DNA from 2 places in the Leifsonia xyli subsp. xyli str. CTCB07 genome. Region 1 is predicted to be linked to the other one. Evidence: predicted binding sites of a transcription regulator. Region 1 holds the regulator's gene; the other holds the start of a gene.
The links. The regulator HrcA, encoded in region 1, represses chaperone genes, less so after heat shock. The targets are predictions, from matches to a motif close to TTNGCACTCGNNNNNNNCGAGTGCNAA.

Region 1 (14,504 bases):
TCCCTCCTGATCACGGTGATCACCTCGGTGACCAACGTCGTCGTGACGATCGTGGCGATCCTCCTGGTCGACCGGGTTGGGCGCCGGCCGATCCTGCTTACGGGATCGGTCGGGATGGCGCTGGCGCTCGGCGTCATGGCTCTCTCGTTCACCTTCGCGGTCAAGCAGGACGGGGCTGTCTCCCTCCCGAGTCCGTGGGGTCCGCTCGCACTGGTGGCCGCCAACGTGTTCGTCGTCTGCTTCGGTGCGTCGTGGGGGCCGCTGGTGTGGGTTCTGCTGGGCGAGATTTTCCCCTCCCGCATCCGAGGCAAGGCGCTCGGAGTCGCCGCAGCGGCCCAGTGGATCGCGAACTTCCTGGTCACCGTCTCCTTCCCGCCGATGTCGGACTTCTCGCTGCCGTTCACCTACGGGATGTACGCTGTATTCGCGGCCCTGTCGTGGTTCTTCGTGTTCTTCAAGATCCCGGAGACGAACGGCATGGCGCTGGAGCACGCTGAGACGCTCTTCCAGGAGGCAGGTGGCCGTCGGCGTGGCATCCAGGTACGTTCCAGCGGCGACTCGGTCTAGGTGTGATGTCCAGGGGGGTTGTTTCGGCGATACGGTCGTGAGGAGTTGAGGGGCGAGGGCCTCCGGTTGTGAAGTGGAGCTGTTCAGTTCAACCGCTTCACGATCCAGGAGGCCTTCGTGTCCCACGTTAACGCTGCTCTCACACCGCGCGCTCGTCTGCGCCTTGCCAGGCTCATCGTCGAGGACCATTGGCTGGTCTCCGTCGCAGCGAAGATGTTTATGGTCTCGCCCGTTACCGCGCGGAAATGGGCGGCGAGGTTCCGCGCCGAAGGCACGGGAGGGATGACCGACCGGTCTAGCCGCCCACGATCGATGCCAACGCGGACGCCGTTGCCCGTGCTCAAGCGGATCGTGCGGGCGAGGTGGCGACGACGCCTGGGGCCGGTGCAGATCGCCGGCGAGCTTGGCCTTCCCGCCTCGACCGTCCACGCCGTCCTGGTGTGCTGCCGCATCAACCGGCTCTGCACCATTGATCGGGTCACGGGCGAGCCGATCCGTCGCTACGAGCACGACCACCCTGGATCGCTGATCCATGTCGACGTGACGAAGTTCGGCAACATCCCCGACGGCGGCGGCTGACGATTCGTCGGCCGCGTCCAGGGCGAACGCAACCGGGAAGCGACCGCCACCCGCACGAAGAGCAGGAACCACCGCTACGAGCCACGGTTGGGCACCGTGTTCGTCTACACGATCATCGACGACCACTCCCGCGTCGCCTACGCCGAGATCTGCTCCGACGAGAAGGCGGACACCGCGATCGGTGTCCTGCGGCGTGCTGTCGCCTGGTTCGCCGACCGGGATGTCAGCGTCGAACTCGTCCTCTCGGACAACGGCTCCGCCTACAAGTCCTACGCCTGGCGAGACGCCTGCACAGAGCTCGGGATCAGGGCGAAGAAGACCCGACCATACCGACCACAGACCAACGGGAAGATCGAACGCTTCCACCGCACACTCGCCGACGGCTGGGCCTACGCCCAGTTCTATGGTTCAGAGGCCGAACGACGAGAAGCACTCCCCGGCTGGCCCCACTTCTACAATCATCACCAGCACCACTCCGCCATCAGAGCCCCACCCATTAGCAGAATCGACAACAACCTCCCTGGACATCACACCTAGCCCATCTGGGCCTCTCCGACGCGTATATCCGCACCATCGCGTGGCGTGGTGAAGCGGTCGGCGTCGGTGGCGACGGAGCACAGGTCCATCTCGCGATGGCGGCGTGGAACTGGAGTTCCCCGCATTCGGCGGACACCGGCATCGATCTCGCCTGGTCGCAGTGGCGACGGCCGTCTCCGGACACGCTGCCGGTGAAGGCGAAGTGCTCGACGGCCTACACGATCGGGACGCTCGCTTCCATCGACGCGCGCAAGCAGGGTGCGGATCACCGATGCCCTGTTCGTTACGCACGATGGGCGTATCGCCGATGTCACCGGAGCGAACATCTTCCTGGTGAAAGGCCGAACACTTCTGACGCCGATCGCGGACAGTTTCCTGGGCGGTATCACCCGGAAGACCATCCTCGACAGAGCGCACGAACTGGAGCTCCTGACCGAGGTCCGCCATATCGACCCGTCTGAACTCGTGCAGGCGGACGAGGCGTTCGTCTGCGGCACTGCATACGAAGTAGTGCCGGTCCGAAGCGTCGGTGACCATGTCTTTCGCTCCTCACAGGTCGGTCAGACGGTACGGAACTGGTATCTGGACAGGGTTCATGGTCGGTAGCGTGATGGGCGAGGCGCGGAGCCTTGCGGGAGATCGTCTGCTCATGGTGGGTCTGGACTGGCCAGCGGTGGACACCGCTCTTCAGCTGAGAGTCGACGTCACTGTGATCTGCTCGCGAGCGATCGCGCGCTCAGGACTGCGGAAGCTCGACGGCGTGAAGGTCCTGCTGGTCGAGGACCACAGCCGGCTGGACGACTGCCTGGCGGTCCTCGCGCTCGAACGGAATGGACAGCGCACCCATCGACCTCAACACGGCGACGGCTGAGCAACTCGAGACACTGCCGCGGATCGGTCCGGTTCTGGCGCGTCGCATCCTCGACTGGCTCACCGCGAACGGCCGGTTCGCGGCGGTCACCGATTTGATGGAGGTGACCGGGATCGGCCAGAAGGTCTTCGACGGTCTTCGAGACCGGGTGCGGGTCTGATGCCCGACTTCCGTCTCGCCGCCCCCGCCGCTCTGCTCTGGGCGGCCTGCGCCCTCGGCGTCGGTGTGCCGCAGGCGGCGCCGTTCGTCGCCGTGCTGGACGCTCTCGGAGCAGTCCTCGTTCTCCTGGCCGCCCTCCTGCTCGATCGCTCCCCTCTGCGTGGGGCCTCCGCGATCGTTGCGGTCGGGCTGGCGACGGCGGCGGCCGGCCTGGCTGTCGTCGCCGCCATCGCTCCGCTGCGGGTCGACGCTGCGCTATCCGCCGCTGCCGCGGCGGGGGAGCGGGCGCAAGTGGCGATGCGTATCGAGAGTACACCTCGGCGTGTCGCCGCCGGCTTCGACGGCGAGACGTGGTGGAGCATCTGCGGAACGACTGTGGCGATGCGCGGTGCGACACAGGGTCCGGCCGCCGGCGGGGACGGCGCGCGGAGAGCGCGCGCCGGTGTTCCGATCCGGCTCGTGGCCCCGGCTTCCGCTGAACGGGTTACCCGGCTCGCTCTCGGCGCGACAGCGTTGGCTGAGGTCTCGCTCCGCGTGGAGGAGCCGGGTGGGGCGACGGCCTACTCGGTGTTCGCGGACTTCGAACCCTCCGTCGGCGAGGGACCGTCGCCGTGGCTCGTTTGGACGGGCCCGCTCCGCGCTGGGCTGGCCGGGGCGTCCTCCGGAACGCCGGGAGACGGTGGCGACCTTCTGCCCGGTCTCGCGATCGGGGACGAGACGGCCGTCGGCTCCTCCTTGGACGCGGCGATGAAGGCGAGCTCCCTGAGCCATCTCACCGCGGTCTCCGGGGCGAACTGCGCCATCGTGACCGGGCTGGCGTTTCTGGCCTCCGCCCGGATCGGGCTCGGCCGACGTCTGCGCATCGTCGTCGCGGCCGGGGCGCTCGGCCTCTTCGTGTTGCTCGTCGGACCGGGGGCGAGTGTCCTGCGGGCCGCGGCGATGGCGCTCGTGATCTTGATCGCTCTCGCGCGCGGGCGCTCGGCAGCGGGTCTTCCCACTCTGTCGCTGGCGGCCATCGTCCTGCTGTTCCACGATCCCTGGCTGGCGCGCGACTACGGCTTCGCGCTCTCGGTGCTGGCTACGGCCGGGCTGCTGTTGCTCTCGCGCCCGCTCGGTGAGGCTCTGGCACACCTGCTGCTGCGCCGCCTGGCTTTCACGCTCGCCGTTCCGGTGGCGGCACAGGTGGCCTGCCAGCCGGTCCTGCTGCTGCTCGCCCCCGGGTTGCCGCTCTACGGAGTGGTGGCGAATCTCCTGGCTGCGCCGGCTGCGCCGATCGCCACCGTCCTCGGCTCTCTGGCCTGTGCGCTGCTCCCGTTCGCTCCGTTCGCAGGCCAGGCGATCGTCTGGCTCGCCTGGCTGCCCTCGGCCTGGATCGCCGCTGTCGCCCGATTCGTGAGCAGTCTGCCCGGCGCGGCGCTCCCGTGGCCTGGCGGATCGGTCGGCGTCGCGCTCTGCGTGTTCCTGACGATCACGGTGGGGCTGGTGCTCGCCCGCAGGCATCTGCCGGGTATGATCGCCAGGCTCGCCGTCATCGCCCTGGTCACTGCGGCTGGGGCTACACGGGAGCAATGGGGGTACCGTGCTCGCCCGGGTGCTCGGACTCCCTCCTGGCTGGCAGATCGCTGCGTGCGATGTCGGGCAGCGCGATGCCCTGGTGATCCGCGACGGCGGTTCGGTCGCGATGGTCGACGTCGGTCGCTCCGCCGAGCCGGCCGCCTCCTGCCTCGACCGGCTCGGCGTCGGCCGAATCGCGCTGCTCGTGCTGACCCACTACGACGCCGACCACGTCGGCGGTCTCGACGGAGTCGTCGGGCGGGTCGACCGTGCTCTCGTGGGGCCGCCGACGCGCCCGGCCGACGAGGCCGTGCTCCGCACGCTCGCTGCGGCGGGCGTCGCGACCGAGCAGAGCAGAGCCGGACTCTCCGGCCGCCTCGGAGGCGTGAGCTGGCAATTGCTCTGGCCACCGGGCGAGGAGCCATCGGGCGCGACGTTCTCCGGCAACGCCGGGAGCCTCGTCCTCGAAACGAAGGGGAACGGACTACGAACGCTCGTCCTCGGTGATCTGGGCGAGGAGGCGCAGAATCGGCTTGTCAGCACGGGGACGGTGCGACCAGCGGACGTCGTCAAGGTCGCCCACCACGGTTCGGCCGATCAGAGCCGTCGGCTCTACGAACTCCTCAGCGCCCGGCTCGGTCTGATCTCCGTCGGCGCGGACAACGGCTACGGCCATCCCACCCGGCACGCCCTCGATCTGCTCGCTGCGGCGGGCACGGCTGTGGCTCGCACCGACCGGTCGGGGACGCTGCTTGTCTCGCCGGGAGCCGGCGGGCCTATTCTCTGGGGCGAGCGGCCGGCGGAGGCCGATGCCAATGGTCACCCCTATCCTGGATACGGACGAGGAGGAATGTGGCCACCCGAGCATCGAGCAGAGCCGGCGCGAGCAGATCGCGTGCCGCAGCGATCGCGATCCCGCAGCTGTCCTGGAGCCAGATCCGGCCGGCTCCCGTCGTGCTCGTATCCGGTACGGAGAGTTTTCTCGCCGACCGGGCGGTGCGTCAGCTCCGCGAAGCTCTCCGTGCGGCCGATCCCAGCCTGGAGATCAGCGATGTTTCGGCCGCCGACTACGCCGCGGGGGAGCTGCTCACACTCGCGAGCCCTTCCCTCTTCGGCGAACCGAGGCTGATCAGGGTCGAGGCGGTCGAGAGGTGCAGCGATGCCTTTCTCTCCGAGACACTGTCCTACCTGGAGGAGCCCGCCGAGGGGGCGGTCGTCGTGCTCCGGCACGCGGGCGGTGTGCGAGGCAAGAAGCTGCTGGACGCGATCCGCTCCGGGACCGGGAACGGGGTCGAAGTGGTGTGCGCCGAACTGAAGAAGGACGCGGAGAAGTACGAGTTCGCTCAGGCGGAGTTCGCGCGGGCGGGTCGCTCTATCTCGCCGGGCGCGCTCAGAGCCGTCACCTCGGCGTTCGCCGACGATCTGGCTGAGCTCGCCGCGGCCTGTCAGCAGTTGCTGTCCGACTCTGCCGAGCAGATCGTCGAGGCGACCGTCGACAAGTACTACAGCGGGCGCATGGAGACCAACGCCTTCCATGTCGCCGACGTCGCTCTTGCCGGGCGCTACGGAGAGGCGCTGGTGACGATGCGGCACGCGCTCGCCTCCGGAGCCGACCCGGTGCCGATGGTGGCTGCTTTCGCAAGCAAGATCCGCACGATGGCCAAACTCGCCGGCGCACGAGGCGGCTCCGGGCAGTTGGCCCAGCAGTTCGGGCTGGCGCCGTGGCAGGTCGACCGGGCCAGACGCGATCTGCAGGGCTGGGCGGAGGAGGACCTCGGCCGGTGCATCGAGGTGCTCGCCGAGACCGATGCCAACGTCAAGGGAGGTGGACGCGACCCGGTCTTCGCCCTGGAGACGATGATCAGAGTCGTGAGTTCCCGGGTCCGTCTCTGATGGCGTCCGAGCTGGCCCCCACCGGCGGAGCCGACCGCCTCGGGACACAGCGAACCCCCGGTTCCGGATCGGAAGCGGGGGTTCGTCGCGGCGCGGGACAGGTTCCGCGATGGTCGTCGCGTCAGAGAGCGGCGACCTGCTTGGCGATCGCAGACTTGCGGTTCGCCGCCTGGTTCTTGTGGATGACGCCCTTGCTGGCCGCTTTGTCGAGCTTCTTCGACGCCAGACGTAGCGCAGAGGACGCCTTCTCCTTGTCACCGGTGGCCACGGCCTCGCGGGTGGCGCGGATGGCCGTCTTGAGCTCGCTCTTGACCGCCTTGTTGCGCTCCTGCGCCTTCTTGTTGGTGCGGTTACGCTTGATCTGCGACTTGATGTTTGCCACGGATGATTACTTTCGTTCGTGAGTGATTTCGGATGTGCCGTTCAGCGAGAGAGGGCGCCTCGCGGCGTTCGTGCGGACAGACCCACACGCAAGCCAACACATCATTTTAGCAGCGGCCAATGCGCGGACCAAATGTGCCCGATCGGCCGCGGCCGGCGGCTGGCGCGTACGAACCGGAAGTGAGCTCGTCGATCAGCGACGGTCCGTTTGGCTCCCAGCTCAGGGTGATCCTGGCCTTCGTGCCGCGAGCGCTCTGCGAGAGCAGCAGCGCCTCTGCGAGTGCGCCGCCAAGGCGGTCGGCTGTCTCCGCCGCGCTCTCCTCCTCGACGCGACCGGCGAGTCCCGCCGCGTCGGCCGCCGCGATCCCGAGCTCGCGGACCGTCGGGTTGGCGCCGCTGGCCCCGATATAGATCTCGCCGGCTCCGCCGTTCTCGAGAGCGAGCGCATAGACCGCCGCGAGGTCGTCCACATGCACGGTCGCCCAGTGCTGGGAGCCGTCGCCGATGAGACGGAGCGCCGGAGCAGTGGCCGACCCACGGGGAGCGTCGGCGAGCAGCCGGGCAAGTCCGCCGCCGCGACCGTAGACGATCGAAGGCGCGACGACGATGCCGCGCACGCCGTCCGCGGCGAGGACGAGCGCTTCCGTCGCCCCACGCCAGACGGTCAGTGCGGGTGGCGCGGACGGGGATTCCTCGGCGATGTCCGCGGCGTCGCCGTACGTCCAGATCCCGCCGGTGTGGACGAACGGCTTCCCGCTGCCGGCGAGTCCGGCGAGCACCGCCGGCACCAGGACCGGGTCGGCCTCCTTCGTGGAGGCGAGGTGGACGACGCCGTCGCTGGCGCGGGCGGCGTCCTCGACGAGCGCGGCGTCGGCCGCGTCGCCGACGATGGCGTCCGCGCCCGCCGCGCGCACCGCAGCGGTCTTCGCTTCGTCGCGCACCAGGGCGGTCACCGAGTGGCCCTCCGCGAGGAGACAGGGGAGGACAGAGGAGCCGATGTAGCCGGTCGCGCCGGTGAGGAGAATCTTCATGCCATCGGTCAACGCTGCGGACGGCGCCAGGCATTCCCGCACGGGCGGGCGGCGAACGATCCCGCAAGATGCGCTGGGCGAGCGCGACATCCCGGTGATCTTCGGTCCGATTCTCTCCTCGCGGTCCACAGTGGCGCTGCGCGATCGGGAACCTCGCCAAGCTGACGGCGGCCGGGCATTTCGCGTCGCGATCACGACCGATCATCCGGTCGTCCCCATCAACTCCCTGGTGCATCAGGCCTCGTTCGCGGTGAACGAGGAGCTTCCGCGTCGGCGCGCTCGCCCCGGGCCTGGACGGCGTCGGCCGCGTGACCGCGAGCGCGCCGAGCGCTTCGTCTGATTCGTTCCGGTCGCGAGACACCCGCGGCGGGTTCATGGGAGAATGGCGGCACGATGTCACCACGAGCCCTGAAAGTCCTCGAGCCCGCCGCGACCGACCCGGCGCTCATCCGCAACTTCTGCATCATCGCCCACATCGACCACGGCAAATCGACGCTGGCCGACCGCATGCTCCAGATCACCGGCGTCGTCGCCGAGCGGGACATGCGCGCCCAGTACCTGGACCGCATGGACATCGAGCGCGAGCGCGGCATCACCATCAAGAGCCAGGCGGTCCGGATGCCGTGGGGCTTCGACGGCGACTTCTACGCCCTCAATATGATCGACACCCCGGGCCATGTCGACTTCACCTATGAGGTGTCCCGCTCGCTGGCGGCCTGCGAGGGCGCGATCCTGCTCGTGGACGCGGCCCAGGGCATCGAGGCGCAGACCCTCGCGAACCTGTATCTGGCGCTGGAGAACGACCTCACCGTCATCCCGGTGCTCAACAAGATCGATCTGCCCGCCGCCGATCCGGACAAGTACGCGGCCGAACTCGCCGGCCTCATCGGCGGCAAGCCCGGCGACGTGCTCCGCGTCTCCGGCAAGACCGGCGTGGGTGTGGACGATTTGCTCGACCGGGTGGTCCAGGAGATCCCGGCGCCGGTCGGCGCCGCCGACGCACCGGCGCGCGCCATGATCTTCGACTCCGTGTACGACAGCTACCGCGGCGTAGTGACCTATGTCAGGATGATGGACGGCCGTCTGGGTCCGCGCGAGCGAATCCAGATGATGTCCACCCGAGCCACCCACGAGATCCTCGAGATCGGCGTCTCCTCGCCCGAGCCGACCGCGTCCAAGGGTCTCGCCGTCGGCGAGGTGGGATATTTGATCACCGGTGTGAAGGATGTCCGCCAGTCGAAAGTCGGCGACACCGTGACCTCTGCGGCGAAGCCCGCCGTGGACCCGCTGCCCGGCTACACCGAGCCGAAGCCGATGGTGTTCTCAGGCCTGTACCCGATCGACGGCAGCGACTACCCGGAGCTGCGCGAGGCCCTCGACAAGCTGAAGCTCTCGGACGCCGCCCTCGTCTACGAACCGGAGACCTCGGTCGCGCTCGGGTTCGGTTTCCGCTGCGGCTTCCTCGGGCTCCTGCACCTGGAGATCATCACCGAGCGGCTCTCCCGCGAGTTCGGACTCGACTTGATCACCACCGCACCGAGCGTCATCTACGAGGTGACCACCGAAGACAGGAACGTCATCACGGTCACCAACCCGAGCGAGTACCCGGCGGGCAAAATCGAGCGGGTGGAAGAGCCGATCGTCAAAGCGGCCATCCTGGCGCCGAAGGACTACGTCGGCGTCATCATGGAACTCTGTCAGAGCCGCCGCGGCACCTTCCTCGGCATGGAGTACCTCGGCGAGGACCGCGTCGAGATCCGCTACACCATGCCCCTCGGCGAGATCGTCTTCGACTTCTTCGACAACCTCAAGAGCAGTACCGCCGGGTACGCCTCGCTCGACTACGAGCCGGCCGGTGAGCAGGAGGCCGACCTCGTTAAGGTCGACATCCTCCTCCAGGGCGAGCAAGTGGATGCGTTCAGCGCGATCGTCCACCGCGAGAAGGCGTACGCCTACGGCACGATGATGGCCGGCCGCCTGCGCGAGTTGATCCCGCGGCAGCAATTCGAGGTCCCGATCCAGGCAGCGATCGGCGCCCGGATCATCGCTCGTGAGAACATCCGCGCCATCCGGAAGGACGTTCTCGCGAAGTGCTACGGCGGCGACATCACCCGCAAGCGCAAGCTGCTCGAGAAGCAGAAAGAGGGCAAGAAGCGGATGAAGATGGTCGGTCGCGTCGAGGTGCCGCAGGAAGCGTTCATCGCGGCACTGTCGGGAGAGGTGGGGAAGAAAGGCAAGAAATGAGCTTTGGCCGGCGTCTTATCGAGCGCTGTGCCGGACAGCCCTCGCCCACACCGTGGCCATGCCGCCGCTCCCCGCAGGTTCGCGCTCCGCGCCCGATTGACGCAGGACAGACACGATGCAGCGTTCTCCTCTCTCCGATCAGCCCGTCACGTACGCCGCGGTCGGCGCCACCCAGGCCGCGGATCTGATGTTCTACCCGCCGCGGGGCTACAAACCGCTGGAGCGGCAAGTCCGGCTCGGCAGCGGTGAAGAGCGGTTCGAGTCCGCTGCGAAGGCGCTCATGACGTGGGGAGTGCAACGGGGGAGCGGCATCCAGATCACCGAGGTCGATGAGGGCACCGGCATCCAGTACGAGGGAATCGAATACAACCCCGACGGATCGCCCCGCGGGATGCGGGAGCCCCGGGTGAGCCAGGACGTCTTCGCCGACGGCGGCTCGCCCTTCATCCGCAACGGCATGTCGGCGGTGCTGCGGGTCCAGGTGGGACCATTCCACTTCTCCGCTCCCGTGCGGGTGGTCGCCGTGGTGGACGAACCCAATCGGCGCGGTTTCGCATACGGGACGCTCAAGGGGCATCCGGAAAGCGGAGAAGAGCTCTTCCTGGTGGAGTTCCGCGAAGATGGAACGGTCTGGTTCGTGTTGCGCGCGCTCTCGCGGCCCTCGAACGCGCTCTTCTGGATCGCGTCGCCGCTGCTCGGGGCGATGCAGCGGCGGTTCACCGCCCGCTATCTGCGGTCGCTGCTCCCGGCTCGAGCTGGCTGATGCCGGGTCCGCTTCCGCTCGGGGAGCCGGCGCCGGCCGATGGGGCGATCCCCGACAACGCCGGGGGCGGCTCGGCAGACCGGGACTTCGGCGTCTACCTGCATGTGCCGTTCTGCCGTGTGCGCTGCGGCTACTGCGACTTCAACACGTACACCGCGACCGAAGTGCGCGGTGTCTCCCAGACGGACTACGCGGATCACGCTGTGGCGGAGGTGCGGTTCGCCGCTCGGGCGCTCGGGCGCAGCGGCCTCCCGGCCCGGCCTGTCTCGACCGTCTTCTTCGGCGGCGGCACGCCCACGCTGCTCCCGCCGGAGGCTCTTGGCAGGATGCTCGGCGCCGTGCGCGAGCAATGGGGCTTCGTACCGCAAGCGGAAGTCACGACCGAGGCGAACCCGGACTCGGTGGACGCGGCCGATCTGCTCCGGCTCGCCGCCGCCGGGTTTACTCGGGTCTCCTTCGGGATGCAGTCCGCCGTCCCGCGCGTCCTCGCGACCCTGGAGCGCACCCACGACCCAGAGCGTATCCCCCTCGTGGTCCAGTGGGCGCGGGACGCAGGTTTGCAGGTCAGCCTCGATCTCATCTACGGCACACCCGGGGAGACGCTCGGCGACTGGGAGCGCTCGCTCGACACCGCGCTCTCTTGTGTACCCGACCACCTCTCTGCGTACTCGCTGATCGTCGAACCGGGCACGAAGCTCGCCCGGCAGATCGCAGCGGGGCAGCTCCCGGAGCCTGACGACGATCTTCAGGCCGATATGTACGAACGCGCCGACACCCGGCTGGCCGGTGCGGGCTACGACTGGTACGAGGTCAGTAACTGGGCGAAGGACGACGGCCACCGTTCCCGCCACAACCTCGCCTACTGGCTTGGCCACGACTGGTGGGGCATCGGCCCCGGCGCTCACAGCCATATCGGCGGCGACGGCGGCGGAGTGCGCTGGTGGAACGTGAAGCATCCCGCAGCCTATGCGCAGCGGGTCCTCGCGGGGCAGTCGCCCGCGGCAGGACGGGAGACCCTGGGCGCCGAGACCCAGCGTGTCGAGCGCGTGCTGCTCCGGATGCGCATTCGCGAGGGAATCGCAAGCGCCGAGCTGGAGCCGACCGGCCGTCGCGCCGTGGCCGGACTCATCGCCGATGGTCTGGTGGATGCGAAAGCCGCCCTCGCCGGGACAGTGACGCTGTCTCTGCGGGGGCGGCTGCTGGCTGACGCCGTGGTCCGGCGGCTGCTCGCCGAGGAGTGAAGCGAGCGACGGTCAGCTGACGAACTTGATGGCCATCGGATACGTGTAGTCGGCGCCCTGGTTGGCCTTCATCGCCGCTATGACGCTGAGCACGATGTTCACCACCCAGACCGCGAAGAGGACGATCAGCCCGACACCCACGAAGCTGGTGATCCAGCCCAGCAGATAGCCGATGAAGAGCGTGATCTGGAAGTTCAAAGCCGTCGTGGTGTGTGCGCGCACGAAGGGACCGCGGTCTTTCAGCACGAGATAGCCGACCAGCGCCGGGATCCAGTTGAACAGGATGCCGCCGACATGGACGAGCGTCGCCCAGAGCTTCTCGTCGGCTGGGCTCAAGTGCTGCGAGCTGCCTCCGTACGGCTGCTGGGGCGGCGGGGGCGTTGCGGACATGGGTCTCTCCTCCTACCTAGACGCCCACCGGGTGGTGAACGAGTGACGGGCTAATCATAGGGGGCGCGGGCGAATCTGAGAACAGCAGCGAGAAATCGGCCACTCGGCCGAGCGGACCTCGACCGGGAAGCTGTGTGGTGCCTCATCGCTCTCTCGCGCGGTCGTGGACCTGTCCCCACGCCGAGGAGATATGATTGGCACTCAGGATCAGCGAGTGCTAAGAGACGATCGAGGAGGCGGAGCATGGTCTCGGAACGAAGCCTCGATGTGCTGCGTGCGATCGTGCAGGACTACGTCTCTTCCTGTGAGCCCGTCGGCTCGAAGAGCATTGTCGAACGCCACTCCTTCGGGGTGTCAGCGGCAACGATCCGCAACGACATGGCCTTGCTCGAAGAAGAGGAGCTGATCGCGGCTCCGCACACCTCGTCCGGCCGCATCCCGACCGACAAGGGCTACCGGCTCTTCGTCGACCATCTCGCGGAGGCGCGCCCGCTCTCACCGGCCCAGCGCACGGCGATCGAGATCTTACTGGGGCAGTCGGTGGACCTGGACGATGTTCTCTCGCGCACCGTCCGTCTGCTCTCGCAGCTGACCAATCAGACCGCGATCGTGCAGTATCCCTCCCTGTCGCGCTCGCGCATCCGGCACATCGAACTCGTCTCGCTTGCGCCGCGCCGGCTGCTCAGTGTGCTGATCACCGACTCGGGCGCTGTGGAACAGCGCGTGATCGAGCTGACGGACGAGCTGGCGGAAGCGGACATCGCCGAGATCCGCGGCGCCATCAACGGTGCGGCGGCTGGGCTGTCCCTCGCCGATGCGGCCGTCCGGCTGAGCGAGCTTCCGGATGCGCTCGCAGACCGGGCGCGCGCGCTTGTGGCCCCGGTCGCGAGCGCCCTGCTCGATCAGATCGCCGCGAACCGGCAGGATCGGCTCATGATGGCGGGCGCGGCGAACCTGGTGCGCACCGGCGACGACTTCCCCTCCAGCATCACTCCGGTGCTGGAGGCGATCGAAGAGCAGGTCGTCCTGCTGCGTCTCTTCGACGAGATGGCGCACGACCAGCACAGCGTCGCGGTCAGCATCGGCCGGGAGAACGACGGCTTCGGGCTCACCGAGGCTTCGGTCATGTCCAGCGGCTACAGTTCGGCGGGAGCGGACATCGCCCGCGTCGGACTCATCGGCCCGCTCCGCATGGACTACTCGGGCAATATGGCTGCCGTGCGCGCCGTGGCCCGCTACCTCTCCCGGCTTCTCGGCGACTGAGCCGGGACTGGCGAAAACCGACGACAAGCACACCTACGCGACAAGCATCGACAAGAAGGAAAAGCCTTACGTGGCCGACCACTACGAAGTCCTGGGCGTTGAGCGCAACGCCACCCCCGACGAGATCAAAAAAGCGTATCGCCGCCTCGCGCGTGAGCTGCACCCGGACGTGAACCCGAGCACCGAGGCGCAGGAGCGTTTCAAGCTTGTGACGCACGCCTACGACGTCCTGAGCGACCCGCAGCAGCGGCAGCAGTACGACCGTGGCGGCGCAAGCGGATTCGGCGGAGGCGGCGGGGCCGACTTCTCCGGATTCGGGGACATCTTCGAGACGTTCTTCGGCGGAGGCGGGGCGAGCCGCGGGCCGAGGTCCCGGCGCGAGAGAGGTCAGGACGCGCTGCTGCGGGTGGAGGTGGACCTCGACGAGGTGGTGTTCGGCGCCCATCGCGACCTCGAAGTGGACACCGCCATCGTCTGCGAGACCTGCGACGGCTCCTGCTGCCAGCCGGGGACCGCGCCCGTCCCCTGCGACATCTGCCACGGAACCGGCAGCATCCAGCGCTCGGTCCGATCCTTGCTTGGCAATGTGATGACGTCGAGCCCGTGCGGTTCCTGCCGCGGGTACGGCACCGTCATCGCGACACCGTGCGTCACCTGCCAGGGCCAGGGCCGGGTGCGCGCCCGCCGCACAGTGCCGGTGGACATCCCCGCCGGTGTGGATACGGGCCTGCGCCTTCAAATGCCGGGCTCGGGTGAAGCCGGTCCTGCGGGCGGCCCGAATGGCGATCTGTATCTGGAGATCAAGGTCAAGCACCATGACGTCTTCAGTCGTGACGGCGACGATCTGCTCTGCACGCTGGAAGTGTCGATGGCGGACGCCATTCTCGGCGCCGCGGCGACCATCAAGGCGCTCGACGGCGATATCCGGCTGGAACTCAAACCGGGAACCCAGAGCGCGGACATCGTCAGTGTGAAGGACCGCGGCATCACCCATCTGCGTTGCAGCGGCCGCGGCGACCTGCGCGTCGGCA
Region 2 (14,504 bases), 820 kb from region 1:
GACAATGTTTCTTATGTCAGTTTGATAACCGGGTGGACTCGCAGAAACTGCGATTCCGGCCTCGCGGTTACGCCCCCGACCGGCTACATGAGCGTGGACTTAGGGCCGATTTCTGGCGGTGGTAGTGGGGTGCGTGATCACACAGGCCGCGGCCAGAGCAGAAGAGTCACCCCCGAGAGCGAGGTTAGCCTTCGCCTCAAGTTCACCTGGCCGACCGCATCATGCAGACGCTCACGGTGGTCGCGATTATGGGCCCAGTGTTGCTCACACTCATCCAGCAAGCGGCACCCAGCCCTGCGCTTCAAATAGTGGGAGTCGTCCTGACGCTCGGTGGCGTCGTACTGCGCGCAGTTGCGATGCGCACTCTTGGCCTCCGCTTCCAGCTCACCCCTCGGAGCGTGCCCACGTCGCCGGAACTCACCACCGGTCCCTATTGCCTACGCTAGCTGTTAACGCCAAAGTAGAATGGACCCCGTAGCGCCGACTTGGAATGGACCCCCTGGCTCCAGGCTAGGAGGGTGATTTCAGTGGATACGTGGGCAGAGATCCGGCGGTTGCATCGGGCGGAGAAGATCCCGATCAAGCAGATCGCGCGTGATCTTGGTGTCGGGCGGAACACGGTTCGGCGGGCGTTGCGGGGCGAGGATCCTCCGGACCGGTCGCGGGGTCCACGGGGCTCGAAATTTGATCCATTCGTGCCGCAGATCAGAGCGCTGCTGGTGGAGTATCCGCGGATGCCGGCGTCGGTGATCGCGGAGCGGGTGGGATGGTCGTTCTCGTCGTCGTTGTTCCGTGACCGTGTCGCGGAACTGCGGCTGGACTATCTGGGTCTGGACCCGGCGGATCGGCTCTCTTATGCGGCGGGCGAGGTGATCCAGTGCGATCTCTGGTTCCCCGAGACGCGGGTGGCGGTCGGCGACGGGCAGGACCGGATCTTGCCTGTGCTCGTGATGTGTCCGGGTTCTCCCGTCGGATCGAGGCGGTCATGCTCCCGTCCAAGCAGGGCGACGACCTGACCTCGGGCATGTGGTCGCTGTTGCAGCGATTCGGTGGGGTTCCGCGCTCGTTGCTCTGGGACAGGGAAGCCGCGATCGGTGGTCTCGGGAAGCCCACCATCCTCGCGGCGACGTTCGCGGGAACGCTCGCGACGAGGATCAAGCTCGCGCCCGCACGAGATCCGGAGACCAAAGGTGTTGTCGAGCGCGCGAACAGATGACTTGGAGACCTCGTTCCTGCCGGGACGGATCTTTCAGAGCGTCGATGACTTCAACGAGCAGCTGACCGGATGGTTGGATACCCGCGCGAATCAGCGGAAGGTCCGCTCGATCGCGGCCCGCCCGACAGAGCTCGCGAACGTTGACACGGCGGGGATGCTGGCGCTGCCGGCGAAGCCATCCGCCGTTGGGCTCACCCACCGGGTCCGCCTCGCCCGCGACTATTACGTCCTCCTCGATGGGAACGACTACTCCGTCCCCGGTTCATTGGCCGGTTCGTCGATATTCGGGCGTCGCTGGACGAGGTCGAGATCACCAGCAACGGGCAACCCGCCGGCAGGCATCTCCGGTCGTTGCGGACAGGGCAAACGATCACGGCTCCCGAGCATGTCACACAGGCCGCGAAGCTCCGCGCTCACTACCAACGCCCGAAACCTTCCGGGGTCAGAGAACATCCAGATGGGCACCGCGTCCAGATTCGGGCGCTGTCGGACTACGACGCCCTGTTCGGCATCGACTTCACGACCACGACCACGACCGAATACGAGAAAGAAGCACGATGACCATCAAGAACAGCACGAGCGACGTTCCGATCCCGAAGACCAGCAAGCAGGTCTCCTCGAAGCTTGCCTATCTCGCCCGGGCGTTGAAGACGCCAACGATCGGGAGGGTTTGGGAAGACCTCGCCGGCCGAGCCAGAGACGAGAACTGGGCGCATGAGGAATACCTCGCCGCGGTCCTGGAACGCCAGCTCGCGGACCGGGAATCAGCGGGCACCACGATGCGAATCCGGACCGCGCACTTCCCCGCGATCAAAACCTTGGAGGACTTCAACCTCGACCACCTCCCGTCGCTGCGCAAGGATCTTCTCGCACACCTGGCGACATCGACGTTCGTCGTGAAAGCGGAGAACGTGATCCTCCTCGGCCCTCCCGGGATCGGGAAGACCCACCTCGCGATCGGTCTTGGCGTCAAGGCCACTCACTCCGGGCACAGTGTCTTGTTCGACACCGCGAACAACTGGATCGCCCGCCTCGCGGCCGCTCACCACCAGGGACAGCTCGAAGCCGAACTGAAGAAGATCCGCCGTTACAAGCTCATCATCATCGACGAGATCGGCTACATCCCCTTCGACACCGACTCCGCGAACCTGTTCTTCCAACTCGTCGCGTCCCGTTACGAACAGGGCTCGATCATGGTCACCAGCAACCTGCCGTTCAGCCGCTGGGGCGAGATCTTCGGAGACGACGTCGTCGCTTCAGCGATGATCGACCGCCTCGTCCACCACTCCGAAGTCCTCACCCTCAACGGAGACTCCTACCGCACCCACGGACGCCGCGACCTCATCAAACAGACCGACAAGAACTAAGCTCAACCAACGAAGAAGGGGTCCACCCCAAATCGGCGCAAAAGGGTCCATTCCAACTCGGCATCAACACCGTCAACGCCCGCTACCGCCGCGCGGTGCGGTCCCGCGGACACTTTCCAAACGACGCTGCGCCGCTGAAGTGCCTCTACCTCGTGACACGCTCGCTTGACCCGACCGGGCAAGGCAGAGCACGCTGGGCGACGAGATGGAAGCCCGCGCTGAACGCGTTCGCGATCGCCTTCGAAGGCCGAATCAACTAATGACCGCCGGCCCAGAAACACCGTTCATCGGACAGACCCTCAGCCTCTGAATTGTCCTGCTCGGGGTCAGTCGACGAGGGTCTGCTTCCAGTTCGTGGTGACCGGATAAGAAGTTATTCCCTATTAGCACTCTCCATGGGTGAGTGCTAATATGGGGTTCGGGTCAGGCGGCCCCCGCGTGACCCTTCGTTCGCATCGCGAAAGGAGATAGATCATGTCAAATTCGTTCGATGTTTTGAGCCAGCTCGACCGCTTCGCGTCTAGCGTGTTCGACACGGCCCGGTCGCCCCGGGTGATGCCGGTCGACCTTTTCCGCGAAGGTGATCAGTACGTTCTCAGTGCTGATCTTCCGGGTATTGATCCTGATTCCGTTGACCTTGATGTTGATGGTCAGTTGCTCACGATTCGGGCGGAGCGTCTCGCACCGTCGAGTGAGAACGTCAAGTGGCTTGTGCATGAGCGACCGTATGGTTCGTATATGCGCCAGTTCACTCTCGGTGACGGTGTGGATGTGGAGAAGATCACGGCTAATTATGAGCACGGTGTTCTCTCGGTCATCGTTCCGATGGCTGAGCGTGCCAAGCCGCGGAAGATTCAGATCGGCTCGGCGCGAGGGCGGAAGGAGGTCGGCGCATGACCACGATCATCAGCCCGGATCCTCACCGCAAGACCAGCCGGGTGCCGGATCACTCGAGGATACGGCTGCCGCGAATCCCGCTCCGATTCGGGCCCAGGGAACCCACTCATCCGTCCTTCTCCGGATGGCCTTTCAATCGCCACGGAGGCCCACCCGCACAAGCGGTGTAAAAAAGTTCCACAGGAGACGCATCATGGTAATGGCCTGCACCCTTCCGGGGTGCAGGCCATTACCATGCCGGTTCCACGAGCTCCTCCGCCACAGGTCAAGGTCACCAATGAACGTTATTGGAGAATCGCTTGAGCGCCAGCCTGGTGCCGCGGAAGAAGTCTTGGTCCCCCGGCATGAGGTCGCCTGGGCCCGCGTAGGGGCTCACATCGTTCCAGTGCTGCCACAGCGTCCAGTGTTTCCACCCACCGGGCAATGCTCCGGGGCCGTCCGATACGTCCGAGACCCATTTGGCGATGAACAACGGGTAGGAGGAGAATTTCGTGGTGTTTCCGGTGTACTTCTTCCACCAGGACGGGTTGGTGTAGATGACAGGCTTCACACCACCCGTCCTCTTCTCTACGACGGAGACGAACTCGTAGATCCACTTGACGACGTCCTTCGGGGTCATCGCCTTACATTTCTTGATTGCCCACGGCTTCTTCAGGTCGCTGCAACGGTGCTCCAGGTCAAGCATGGGCGGCAGGATACGCTGAGTGGGCTTCCAGTTGTGGATGGTGTTCATAAAGTGCTTCGCCTGCGAAGTGCCATCCGACCAGAACGGTCGTCCGAAGTGGTACGACCCGCGATAAAACCCGGTATCTTGGGCTCCCTTCCACTGCGTCTCGTACTGGGGGCTCACGTAGTCGTCGTCCTCGGTCGCTTTGATGTAAACGAAACGGGCGCCCTTCGACGCCGCATCGCTCCAGTTGACGTCGGTCTGCCAACCACTCACATCATCGCCAGGCACATAATCCAAAGGCGGAATTGGTCGCGGTCGTTGCCGCACTCTTGGGAGCTTCCATCGCGAGCGAGCATGCTGTCGTCATGAGCGAGCGTGCTACCAGCGTGGTCTTGGGTGGGATCGCCAGCGCCTCTGTCCGGCTCCGTCGCCGAGGCGGACAAGGAACCACCGAGCCCCACCGCCAGGATCGCAGCTATCACGGCCGAGACCATACCGACACGCACCGAATGAGCTCGACGTCCTCGCATCATCTTTTGAACGTTCATTAAAAATGACCTCGTTTTCAAAGAAAATCAGTGTACCTACGGAGAGCTACGACGATGCCACCGGAGCATGTCGAGTGTCAATGCTGGGGTAAGGCAAGTTGGTGGTTTCTTCTTCGCCGCCGAAGAGTGCGGAAATTAACTTTGCGGTGCGTGTCCGGGATCTACAGGAATTAAGGCGATTCACAGTCTCTACGCACACACCCGATCATCAAACTGACATAAGGGAGATTATTATCAGCTACAAAATCACGCTTCAAAACGCGGATACAAATCATGCTATGCTTGAAACATGCCGCCGCGTTGGGAGCCCTCTAGTGACAAGCACGGCGTGTCCCGCCAGGATCAGGCGTACGCGATCATTCACGCCTCTTATGTGAACATCACGGACGAACCGGCTCCGGCGGGTGGGCAGATCGTGGTCTATATCGGTCCTGAACATGCACAGACGGATCGCGAGTTGGAGATTCTGGTGCTTGAGTTCGCGGAGTCGGGTCGTGAGGCTTTGATCTTCCATGCAATGTCGTTGGGACCAAAGTGGCGCCGATATCGAGAGGAGAACCCTGATGGCTGGAGATGAGATTAACTTCGACGCGCTGGCGGAGCGTCTGACCGATCCGAACGTGGCGATCCGTACCAAGAAGGTGCTGCGCGGCGAGGAGGCCGCCGCATACGGGCGAGCCATGCTGCTGAGCGAGTATGGCAGTGAGGAGGCTCTCGCGGCAGCGCTGATTGCCCCGGGTCGGCCAAAGCTGGGCAGCGGTCGACGCGGGCCGTCTCCGACGGTGCGTGCGCGAATCTCCGAGCAGGACTTCGCCGAGCTCGCGCAGCTGCGCGAAGAGACCGGTCGGACAGAAGCGGACCTTGTTCGCGAAGGCGTGCATTTGCTGCTCGCACAGCACAAGCGCGCGAGCTGACGCGTGCGCCGTAGGACTCAGCTCGAGCCGCAGTCGGCCATCCCGAGTGCCGAGGATCGTCGGAAGCACCTGGACTTCATCCAGGCGGTGATCACACGGATGGCGTCCGCTGCAGCGGACGCCAAGGGGTGGGCGTTAACGGTTGCTGTTGCGGCGTTCGGTTTTGCCGCGACAAAGCAATCCTACTTGATCGCGCTCCTGGGCCTCGGCGCGGTCGTCGTCTTCGGCGCGCTCGACTCCCGTTATCTCCGGGAGGAGCGAAAGTAAGGAGTTCAGTTTGGAATCGATCGCACAAGGAGCGACAGGCCGCGGGTTCTTGGCTACCTTGTCCGGAACTGATCCGTATGCGCTCCGGTTTGCTCGGGACGAGGGGCTTCGTTCGATGAATTGATCGACCTCATGTCTCAGAATTCGTCCGCTTGGCTGATTGATGAGGCTATCCTTAGTGCGCGTGTCATGGATGCTTTGGCAGAGTTCGTGAGCAGCATTGCTCATAGAGTTCAATCCGAGTGGCGCGATTTTGCCGACGTCCTTAGCGCTGTTGATGCCGAGTTGGAATGGACCCTTTTGCGCCGATTCTTGGGTTCTAGCGGTTGTTGCAACATCTGGAGTTTCTAGGAGTTGCAAGGACCGTGTCCCGTTTAAGGCGCAGTGCGGGGAAGAGGAAGTACACCCAGGCGGAGCGTGAAGCCTTCTTCGTCATTTTCAAGGAGTCCAGGAGTACGACGATCGCGGCGAGGGAGCTAGGGTTCAACCCCGCGACGTGCGCGCAATGGGTTCGCAAGGCTGGCCTGGCTAGGTGTGATGTCCAGGGGGGTTGTTTCGGCGATACGGTCGTGAGGAGTTGAGGGGCGAGGGCCTCCGGTTGTGAAGTGGAGCTGTTCAGTTCAACCGCTTCACGATCCAGGAGGCCTTCGTGTCCCACGTTAACGCTGCTCTCACACCGCGCGCTCGTCTGCGCCTTGCCAGGCTCATCGTCGAGGACCATTGGCTGGTCTCCGTCGCAGCGAAGATGTTTATGGTCTCGCCCGTTACCGCGCGGAAATGGGCGGCGAGGTTCCGCGCCGAAGGCACGGGAGGGATGACCGACCGGTCTAGCCGCCCACGATCGATGCCAACGCGGACGCCGTTGCCCGTGCTCAAGCGGATCGTGCGGGCGAGGTGGCGACGACGCCTGGGGCCGGTGCAGATCGCCGGCGAGCTTGGCCTTCCCGCCTCGACCGTCCACGCCGTCCTGGTGTGCTGCCGCATCAACCGGCTCTGCACCATTGATCGGGTCACGGGCGAGCCGATCCGTCGCTACGAGCACGACCACCCTGGATCGCTGATCCATGTCGACGTGACGAAGTTCGGCAACATCCCCGACGGCGGCGGCTGACGATTCGTCGGCCGCGTCCAGGGCGAACGCAACCGGGAAGCGACCGCCACCCGCACGAAGAGCAGGAACCACCGCTACGAGCCACGGTTGGGCACCGTGTTCGTCTACACGATCATCGACGACCACTCCCGCGTCGCCTACGCCGAGATCTGCTCCGACGAGAAGGCGGACACCGCGATCGGTGTCCTGCGGCGTGCTGTCGCCTGGTTCGCCGACCGGGATGTCAGCGTCGAACTCGTCCTCTCGGACAACGGCTCCGCCTACAAGTCCTACGCCTGGCGAGACGCCTGCACAGAGCTCGGGATCAGGGCGAAGAAGACCCGACCATACCGACCACAGACCAACGGGAAGATCGAACGCTTCCACCGCACACTCGCCGACGGCTGGGCCTACGCCCGGTTCTATGGTTCAGAGGCCGAACGACGAGAAGCACTCCCCGGCTGGCCCCACTTCTACAATCATCACCAGCACCACTCCGCCATCAGAGCCCCACCCATTAGCAGAATCGACAACAACCTCCCTGGACATCACACCTAGAGCTGCGCCATGATCTGCCGGGCGATCACGCGCCCGGCACGGTTCGCGCCGATGGTGCTCGCCTGCGGCCAATACCCGGCAAGGAATATCCGCGGGTCCTGCCAGGACATCCCCGACGCGACGGGGAGACCGCCGGCCTTCTACCGGAGCTTGAGCGGGGCCAGGTGGCGCAGCTCCGGCCGGAAGCCGGTGGCCCAGATGATCGCCTGCGCTTCGGTGAACGTCGCATCCTCCCAGCGCACGCCACCGGCCTCGACCCGGGAGAACATGGGCCGTTCCACCAGCAGGCCGCGCTCGATGCCCGCAGCGATGCGCCGCGTGCGGGCGACGCCGGTGCCGCTAACGATGCCCGGCAGGGCTTGACCGGCACGGGCCGCGGCATCCTGCTGCGCCACCGCGGCGACACCGCCCTCGATCGTCAGCTCGGGCTCATCGCGGAAGTCGACCGGGCGACGGGTCGCCCAGGTAAGGGACGCTGCGACTCCCTCAAGCTCCAGGAGGAAGCCGATCGCGCTCGTCCCTCCGCCGACGACGACCGACTGACCGGCGAACTCTTCGGAGCTGAGATAGGTCGAGGTGTGCAGCTGACGTCCCGCGAAGTCGTTCATCCCGGGATACCACGGGATGAACGGCGCACCCCAGGTCCCGGTCTCATTGACGACGATCCTCGTGGTGATCTCGCCCGCGCTGTGCCGCACGACGCGGTCGGCGACGCGGTCGAAGACGCTGTCCACCGAGACGGGACGCTGCACCTCCAGACCGAAGTGCTCCTCGTAGCGGCGATAGTAGCCGGAGACGATGTCCTTGGCGGGGAGAGAACGATCGGCGGTCTCGAAGCTGAGACCGACCTCGGACATCCCCGGGAGGTCGTTGACATGATGGGCGCTGCCGAGCCGGAGCGCGTCCCAGCGGTGCTGCCAGGCTCCGCCCGCGCCGGGGCCGCGATCGACGAGGACGAACTCCCGCCCCGGCGTCAGATCGAACCGACGCAGGTAGTAGGCGACGGCGAGGCCCGCCTGACCCGCGCCGACGATCACTACGGAAGCGTCGGTCATCGTTGCTGTCACACAACTATTTCATCATCTCTCGCTGTGGGCGAACTCCGGGCCCCCGAGGGGTCGCATGCTAAACTCGACGCTAGTTTTCACTGTTTCTGATTCGATCCCCGGGCGCCATCCCCGGGCCGGGACCAAAAGGGGGTCACGCATGGGGCGCGGCCGTCAAAAGGCGAAGCACACGAAGATCGCTCGCCAGCTGAAATCGTTCAGTCCGGACGTGAACTACGACGCGCTGGAACGTGAGCTGACCGGGCACTCCCACGACGACGCCGACCAGTACGCCAAGTGGGCCGACTACGAGCCGGGCGACGAGTACGGCGACTACGGTACGGAGGACACCTCCCCGACGGAGACCCCGAACCGCGCCTGACCCCACGGGGCCAAGACCCTCTGCGCGGTGCGGCGGCTGTCCTTCCCTGTCGGGGAAAGGCGGGCCCGGTCTCGCACAGGAGCAGAACGCCCTGGCCGACGACAGCCACCGGACCGCCCGCGGAAGACAGCGGCCGGGCGCGGCGGCGCAGAGGTGGTCCTCCCGACGGGGCCACGGAGCCACCCGGCGTCTCCCCCGGGGAAAAAGAGATCGGGTCTCCCCGGGGGGGAATAAAAAGACTCAGCCGGAGTATGCCCCCACGAGCCGCACGGCCCCGCCCTGCACACCCTTCGCGCCCTGCTCGAAACCGGCGAGGTCGCGCACGGCGGTCGAGACGGTCCCCGCCGCCCAGGTGGGGATGCCGTCCGCGGTCAGCGCTGCGGCAACCGCACCGGCGCTCTCCGGCGACACCACCGCGAACATCCCGACACCCAGGTTCCAGGTTCCCTCGGTGGATTCGAGTGTGCTGCCCGAAAGATCGGCCAGCACGCGGAAGACAGGCGACGGCGACCAGCTGGACCGGTCGACCTCGACCCACGATCCAACGGGGAGGACGCGCGCCAAGTTGGCCGCGATGCCGCCGCCGGTGACATGGCTGAGCGAGTGGACGCCCGCGCCGAGCGCCGGGTCCTGGAGGACACGGAGCAGCGACGCCGTGTAGAGGCGCGTCGGTTCGAGGAGGGCCTGGCCGACGAGGCCGCCGAACTCGGGCAGGTCGTCGGTGAAAGCGATGCCACGTCCCGCGAGGATGTGACGGACGAGGGAGAAGCCGTTCGAGTGCAGACCGGAGGACGCCATCGCGAGCACGGTGTCGCCGTCGCGAACCCGCTCCGCACCGAGCAGCGCGTCGGCCTCGACCACACCGGTCGCCGCGCCCGCCACATCGTAGTCGTCGGGTCCGAGCAGGCCGGGGTGCTCAGCGGTCTCGCCGCCGACGAGCGCCGTGCCGGTCGCGGCGCAGGCGCGTGCGATGCCCTCGACGATCGCGGCGATGCGCTCGGGGACCACCCGGCCGCAGGCGATGTAGTCGGTCATGAACAGCGGCCGGGCGCCGACGACGACGATATCGTCCACGACCATCCCGACCAGGTCCTGGCCGATGGTGTCGTGCTTGCCGATGGCCTGGGCGATGGCGACCTTCGTGCCGACGCCGTCGGTGGAAGTCGCCAGCAGCGGGCGCCGGAACCCCTTCAGCGCGGACACGTCGAACAGCCCGGCGAACCCGCCGAACCCGCCGAACACCTCGGCCCCGTACGTGCGCGAGACAGCGGCCTTCATCAGCTCGACGGCACGATCGCCGGCGGCGGTGTCGACACCGGCGGCGTAGGAGAAGGACGGGGAAGCGGAGGGTTCGATCACCGGTCCATGCTATCGGGGCCGGATGGGCCCTCCGAGTGGTCGCCCCGTAAGGACGCCGGCGCCGGGAATGTCGAACCGGTTGCCGCCGCGGTCGTTCATCACGTCGACCGGGTCGAGCTGCGAGAAGCGCAAGGCCGGGTCTTGGATCGTCGGCGAGCGGGAAGGCACCGAAGCAGAGCCCAGGCGGCAGCGCTCCCCCGAGAACCAGGGCTATTGCGGTGAAAATTGTGACGGCAGCGGTCGAGCACACGAATCGGCGAAAGCTCCACGCAACGAGCTGACGGTGCCACCACAACGCAGAATGCTCAGAGCGAACCTTGAAAGCTTGTCGCTGCTCCCCGCACCACCGGGAATTTCCGCCCTGCTGCCCTTCCAGGCCGCGGCGTCAGCGGCGGCGCTCGCCTGGCTGCGCGACCGGATCGGAGCCTGAGCCCCTTACTCCTGCCGTCCCGGGTCCCCGAACGCCAGCAGGCGCTCATGCTCCGAATCCGGGCCGGGCTCGCAGCCGTCGCCGGTGGCGGCAGCGCCCTCCGCCGCCGGGCGTTCCAGCAGGTTCTTGCCGAGGTGCTGGGCGGCGGGCAGCGCGATCGGGTAGACGCCGGTAAAGCACGCGGTGCAGAGGCACTCGCGGGGCTGCTCGGTGGAGGCGATCATCCCGTCCTCGGAGAGATAGCCGAGGGAGTCGGCGCCGATAGACTGGCGCACTTCCTCGACGCCGAGGCCGGTGGCGATGAGCTCCGCGCGGGAGGCGAAGTCGATTCCGTAGAAGCACGGCCAGGTGATGGGCGGGCTGGAGATACGCACATGCACCTCCGCCGCTCCGGCCTCGCGCAGCATCGAGACCAGCGCACGCTGCGTGTTGCCGCGGACGATCGAATCGTCCACCACGACGAGACGCTTGCCCTTGATGACGTCCTTCAGGGGGTTCAGCTTCAGCTTGATGCCGCGCTGGCGGATGGTCTGCGACGGCTGGATGAAGGTGCGGCCGACGTACGAGTTCTTCACGAGACCCTGACCGAACGGGACGCCAGCGGCCTGCGCATAGCCGATCGCGGCGGGCGTGCCGGACTCGGGCGTCGGGATGACGAGATCGGCCGCCACCTCGTGCTCACGCGCGAGCTGGCGGCCCATCTCGACCCGCGCCTCGTAGACTCCGCGGCCGGCGATGGTGGTGTCGGGGCGGGCGAGGTAGACGTATTCGAAGACGCATCCCGCGCGCTTCTCGGCGGCGAAGCGGCTGCTGCGCAGGCCGTTCTCGTCGATGGCGATGAACTCGCCCGGCTCGACCTCGCGCACGAAGCTCGCGCCGACGATGTCGAGCGCCGCGGTCTCCGACGCGACGACCCAGCCGCGCTCCAGGCGGCCGAGCACCAGCGGGCGGACGCCCTGCGGATCGCGGGCGGCGTAGAGCGTGTGCTCGTCCATGAAGACGAGACAGAACGCTCCGCGCAGACGCGGCAGGACTTCCAGCGCGGTCTCTTCGAGCGTGTGGTCGAGATCGCCGGTGAGCAGGGCGGTGACGACGGCCGTGTCGGTCGTGTTGCCGCGGGAGAGCTCGCCGTCGTGCGCTGGGTAGCGCTCCTGCACCAGCTCCATCAGCTCGGCGGTGTTCGTCAGGTTGCCGTTGTGCCCGAGCGCGACCGTGCCGCCGGAGGTGGAGCCGAGGGTCGGCTGCGCGTTCTGCCAGCTGGAGGCGCCGGTGGTCGAATATCGTGTGTGGCCGACGGCGATGTGGCCGGTCAGCGAGTTGAGCGCGTTCTCGTTGAAGACCTGGGAGACCAGGCCCATGTCCTTGTAGATGAGGATCTTCTCGTCGTCGCTCGTCGCGATGCCCGCCGACTCCTGGCCGCGGTGCTGCAGGGCATAGAGGCCGAAGTAGCTGAGCTTAGCGACCTCCTCGCCGGGGGCCCACACACCGAAGACACCGCAAGCATCCTGCGGCCCCTTCTCGCCGGGCAGCAGATCATGGCTGAGACGACCGTCTCCTCCGGCCACAGCGGACCCCTTTCCGTCGTTTCAGCCGTCGTCACCGACGTACACGTCGATTCTATCCGCCCGCACGGTGCGGGCCCTGCGGGCGGCCGCGCGGGCGGCGGCCAGTGCGGCGAGCGCGCCGAGCGCGACGCCGAGCGCGACGCCGACGGTCAGCAGGAAGCCGAAGACAGCGCCGCGGTCGTAGACCGGATTCTCCGGGAAGGAGAACGTCAGGATGAGGGCGACGATGGCGAACACGACGGCCCCGGTCAGCATGAAGCGGAAATACCGCGGCGAGCGCTGAACACGAACCGCGTCCTCGGTGACCGTGACGCGTTCCTCGGGGGACGGTTCCGGCGACCCGGGCGACTCCTCCGGGGCAGCTGCGGCGACGGCCTGCGCGTCCGGTTCAGGCTGGGCTCCAGACACGGCGGACTCCTCCGGGTTCACACTCATGCCTCCATTCTCTCGCACCGCGGCTGTGCGATCGCCCGGGTCAGAAGCGCAGCGGCAGCAGCCCATCGAGGGCGGCGCGCTGGCCGGAGGCGTGGACCGCGCCGGAGGCGAGAGCGGCCTCCCAGCCGAGACCGCCGGAGGCGAGCGCCAGCCAGGTCGCCGCGTCCGTCTCGATCACGTTCGGCGGAATGCCGCGCGTGTGGCGCGGCCCCGGGACGCACTGCACGGCTCCGAACGGTGGCACGCGCACTTCCACGGTCGCGCCCGGCGCCCGCTCGGCGAGCAGCTGAAGGAGGTAGCGGACCGCCGTCGCGGTGGTGTTCCGGTCGGCGCCACCGGCGAGCGCCGCGCGCACCGCCGGGCTGCCCTGTTCCTCGGGGATCTTCGCTCTGGCCATACGCCCATCCTCGCATCGCCCGCGCAGCGCCGAGCCGGTGACCTCTAGCATGGGGGCGTGAAGATTCTGGTCCTCGGTTCCGGTGCCCGCGAGCACGCCATCATCACCGCTCTCCTCGCGGAGCGGGCCGGTCACGACATCGTGGCCGCCCCCGGCAACGCGGGCATCGCCGCCGACGTAGCGGTCGAGCCGGGTCTGGACACACTGAACGGCGCGGCCGTCACCGCGTTCGCGATCGAGAACGGCTTCGAGCTCGTGGTCATCGGCCCCGAGGCTCCGCTGGTCGCGGGCGTGGCCGACCCGCTGCGCAGGCGCGGCATCCCGGTCTTCGGCCCGGGGCGGGCTGCCGCTCAGCTCGAGGGCTCCAAGACGTTCGCAAAGCGGATCATGGACGAGGCGGGCGTCCCCACCGGCCGGGCCGTGCGCGCGGCCACCCTGGCCGAGGCCGGAAGCGCCCTGGACGAGTTCGGCGCGCCCTACGTCGTCAAAGCCGACGGGCTAGCGGCCGGCAAGGGCGTCATCGTCACGGAGGATCGGGCGGCGGCGCTCGCCCACGCGGCCCGCTACCTCACGCACGGCAGCGTCCTCGTCGAGGAGTTCCTCGACGGGGAAGAGGTCTCCCTCTTCCTCGTGAGCGACGGCCACACCGTGCTCCCGCTCAGCCCGGCGCAGGACTACAAACGCCTCCTCGACGGCGACGCTGGCCCCAACACCGGCGGGATGGGCGCCTACTCACCGCTGACCTGGCTCCCGGAGACCTTCGTGGACGAGGTGATCGACACCGTCGCCATGCCCACCGTGCGCCAGCTCGCGGCCGAACAGACACCGTTCATCGGACTGCTCTACTGCGGTCTCATCGTCACCGCGAAGGGCATCCGGGTCATCGAGTTCAACGCGCGCTTCGGCGACCCCGAGACGCAGGTCGTCCTCCCCCGGCTGGTGACCCCGCTCTCGACCCTGCTCTTCGCCGCCGCGACCGGCACGCTGTCCGGGATGCCGCGTCCCGAGTTCGCGCCCGGCACCACCGTGACCGTCGTGCTGGCGAGCGAGGACTACCCGGAGTCCCCGCGCACCGGCCGGCCGATCGCCGGACTGGACGAAGCCGCCTCCGTCCCGGAGGTGACCATCGCCCACGCCTCCACCGCCCGCGACGAGACGACCGGCGCCCTCCTGGCGACCGGTGGCCGCGTCCTCTCGGTCGTCGCGCGCGGCGCGACGTTCGCCGACGCCCGCACGCGCGCCTACGACGCCCTCTCCCGCATCCGCCTCGACGGCTCCCAGTACCGCACTGACATCGCCGCCCGCGCCTGACCAGCCACCCATTCCTCGCTTCTTCCGGATTCTCCGGCGGTTCGGCGGAAGA

Region 2: a site for HrcA is predicted at 2,967-2,993, ahead of LXX_RS11170 (Hsp20/alpha crystallin family protein). Genes of this name have one in related genera too.

The regions. Positions count from the first base shown of each region.
Region 1 is NC_006087.1:1,519,364-1,533,867, reverse strand. Features, by position in the region: gene LXX_RS07345 (sugar porter family MFS transporter) at 1-567, shown strand, start outside; partial or broken gene LXX_RS07340 (IS481-like element ISLxx4 family transposase) at 685-1,683, shown strand; partial or broken gene LXX_RS12715 (aminotransferase class IV) at 1,921-2,289, shown strand; gene LXX_RS07330 (hypothetical protein) at 2,357-2,554, shown strand; gene LXX_RS07325 (ComEA family DNA-binding protein) at 2,514-2,714, shown strand; partial or broken gene LXX_RS16765 (ComEC/Rec2 family competence protein) at 2,714-4,147, shown strand; partial or broken gene LXX_RS16760 (ComEC/Rec2 family competence protein) at 4,395-4,817, shown strand; gene LXX_RS15625 (hypothetical protein) at 4,752-5,090, opposite strand; gene holA (DNA polymerase III subunit delta) at 5,120-6,160, shown strand; gene rpsT (30S ribosomal protein S20) at 6,282-6,542, opposite strand; gene LXX_RS07305 (NAD-dependent epimerase/dehydratase family protein) at 6,649-7,572, opposite strand; gene LXX_RS16755 (hypothetical protein) at 7,571-7,912, shown strand; gene lepA (translation elongation factor 4) at 7,966-9,816, shown strand; gene LXX_RS07290 (DUF1990 family protein) at 9,932-10,579, shown strand; gene hemW (radical SAM family heme chaperone HemW) at 10,579-11,820, shown strand; gene LXX_RS07280 (DUF4870 domain-containing protein) at 11,833-12,210, opposite strand; gene hrcA (heat-inducible transcriptional repressor HrcA) at 12,454-13,473, shown strand; gene dnaJ (molecular chaperone DnaJ) at 13,544-14,504, shown strand, end outside.
Region 2 is NC_006087.1:2,339,768-2,354,271, forward strand. Features, by position in the region: partial or broken gene istA (IS21 family transposase) at 519-1,777, shown strand; gene istB (IS21-like element ISLxx1 family helper ATPase IstB) at 1,774-2,583, shown strand; partial or broken gene LXX_RS13815 (transposase) at 2,646-2,843, shown strand; gene LXX_RS11170 (Hsp20/alpha crystallin family protein) at 3,058-3,480, shown strand; gene LXX_RS11175 (GH25 family lysozyme) at 3,752-4,423, opposite strand; gene LXX_RS11185 (hypothetical protein) at 5,027-5,275, shown strand; gene LXX_RS11190 (hypothetical protein) at 5,262-5,612, shown strand; gene LXX_RS11195 (hypothetical protein) at 5,616-5,879, shown strand; gene LXX_RS16950 (transposase) at 6,245-6,460, shown strand; partial or broken gene LXX_RS11205 (IS481-like element ISLxx4 family transposase) at 6,529-7,527, shown strand; gene LXX_RS11210 (NAD(P)-binding domain-containing protein) at 7,668-8,582, opposite strand; gene LXX_RS11215 (DUF3073 domain-containing protein) at 8,734-8,955, shown strand; gene purM (phosphoribosylformylglycinamidine cyclo-ligase) at 9,196-10,311, opposite strand; gene LXX_RS14960 (hypothetical protein) at 10,382-10,744, shown strand; gene purF (amidophosphoribosyltransferase) at 10,750-12,309, opposite strand; gene LXX_RS11230 (hypothetical protein) at 12,331-12,744, opposite strand; gene LXX_RS11235 (sterol carrier family protein) at 12,785-13,141, opposite strand; gene purD (phosphoribosylamine--glycine ligase) at 13,199-14,452, shown strand.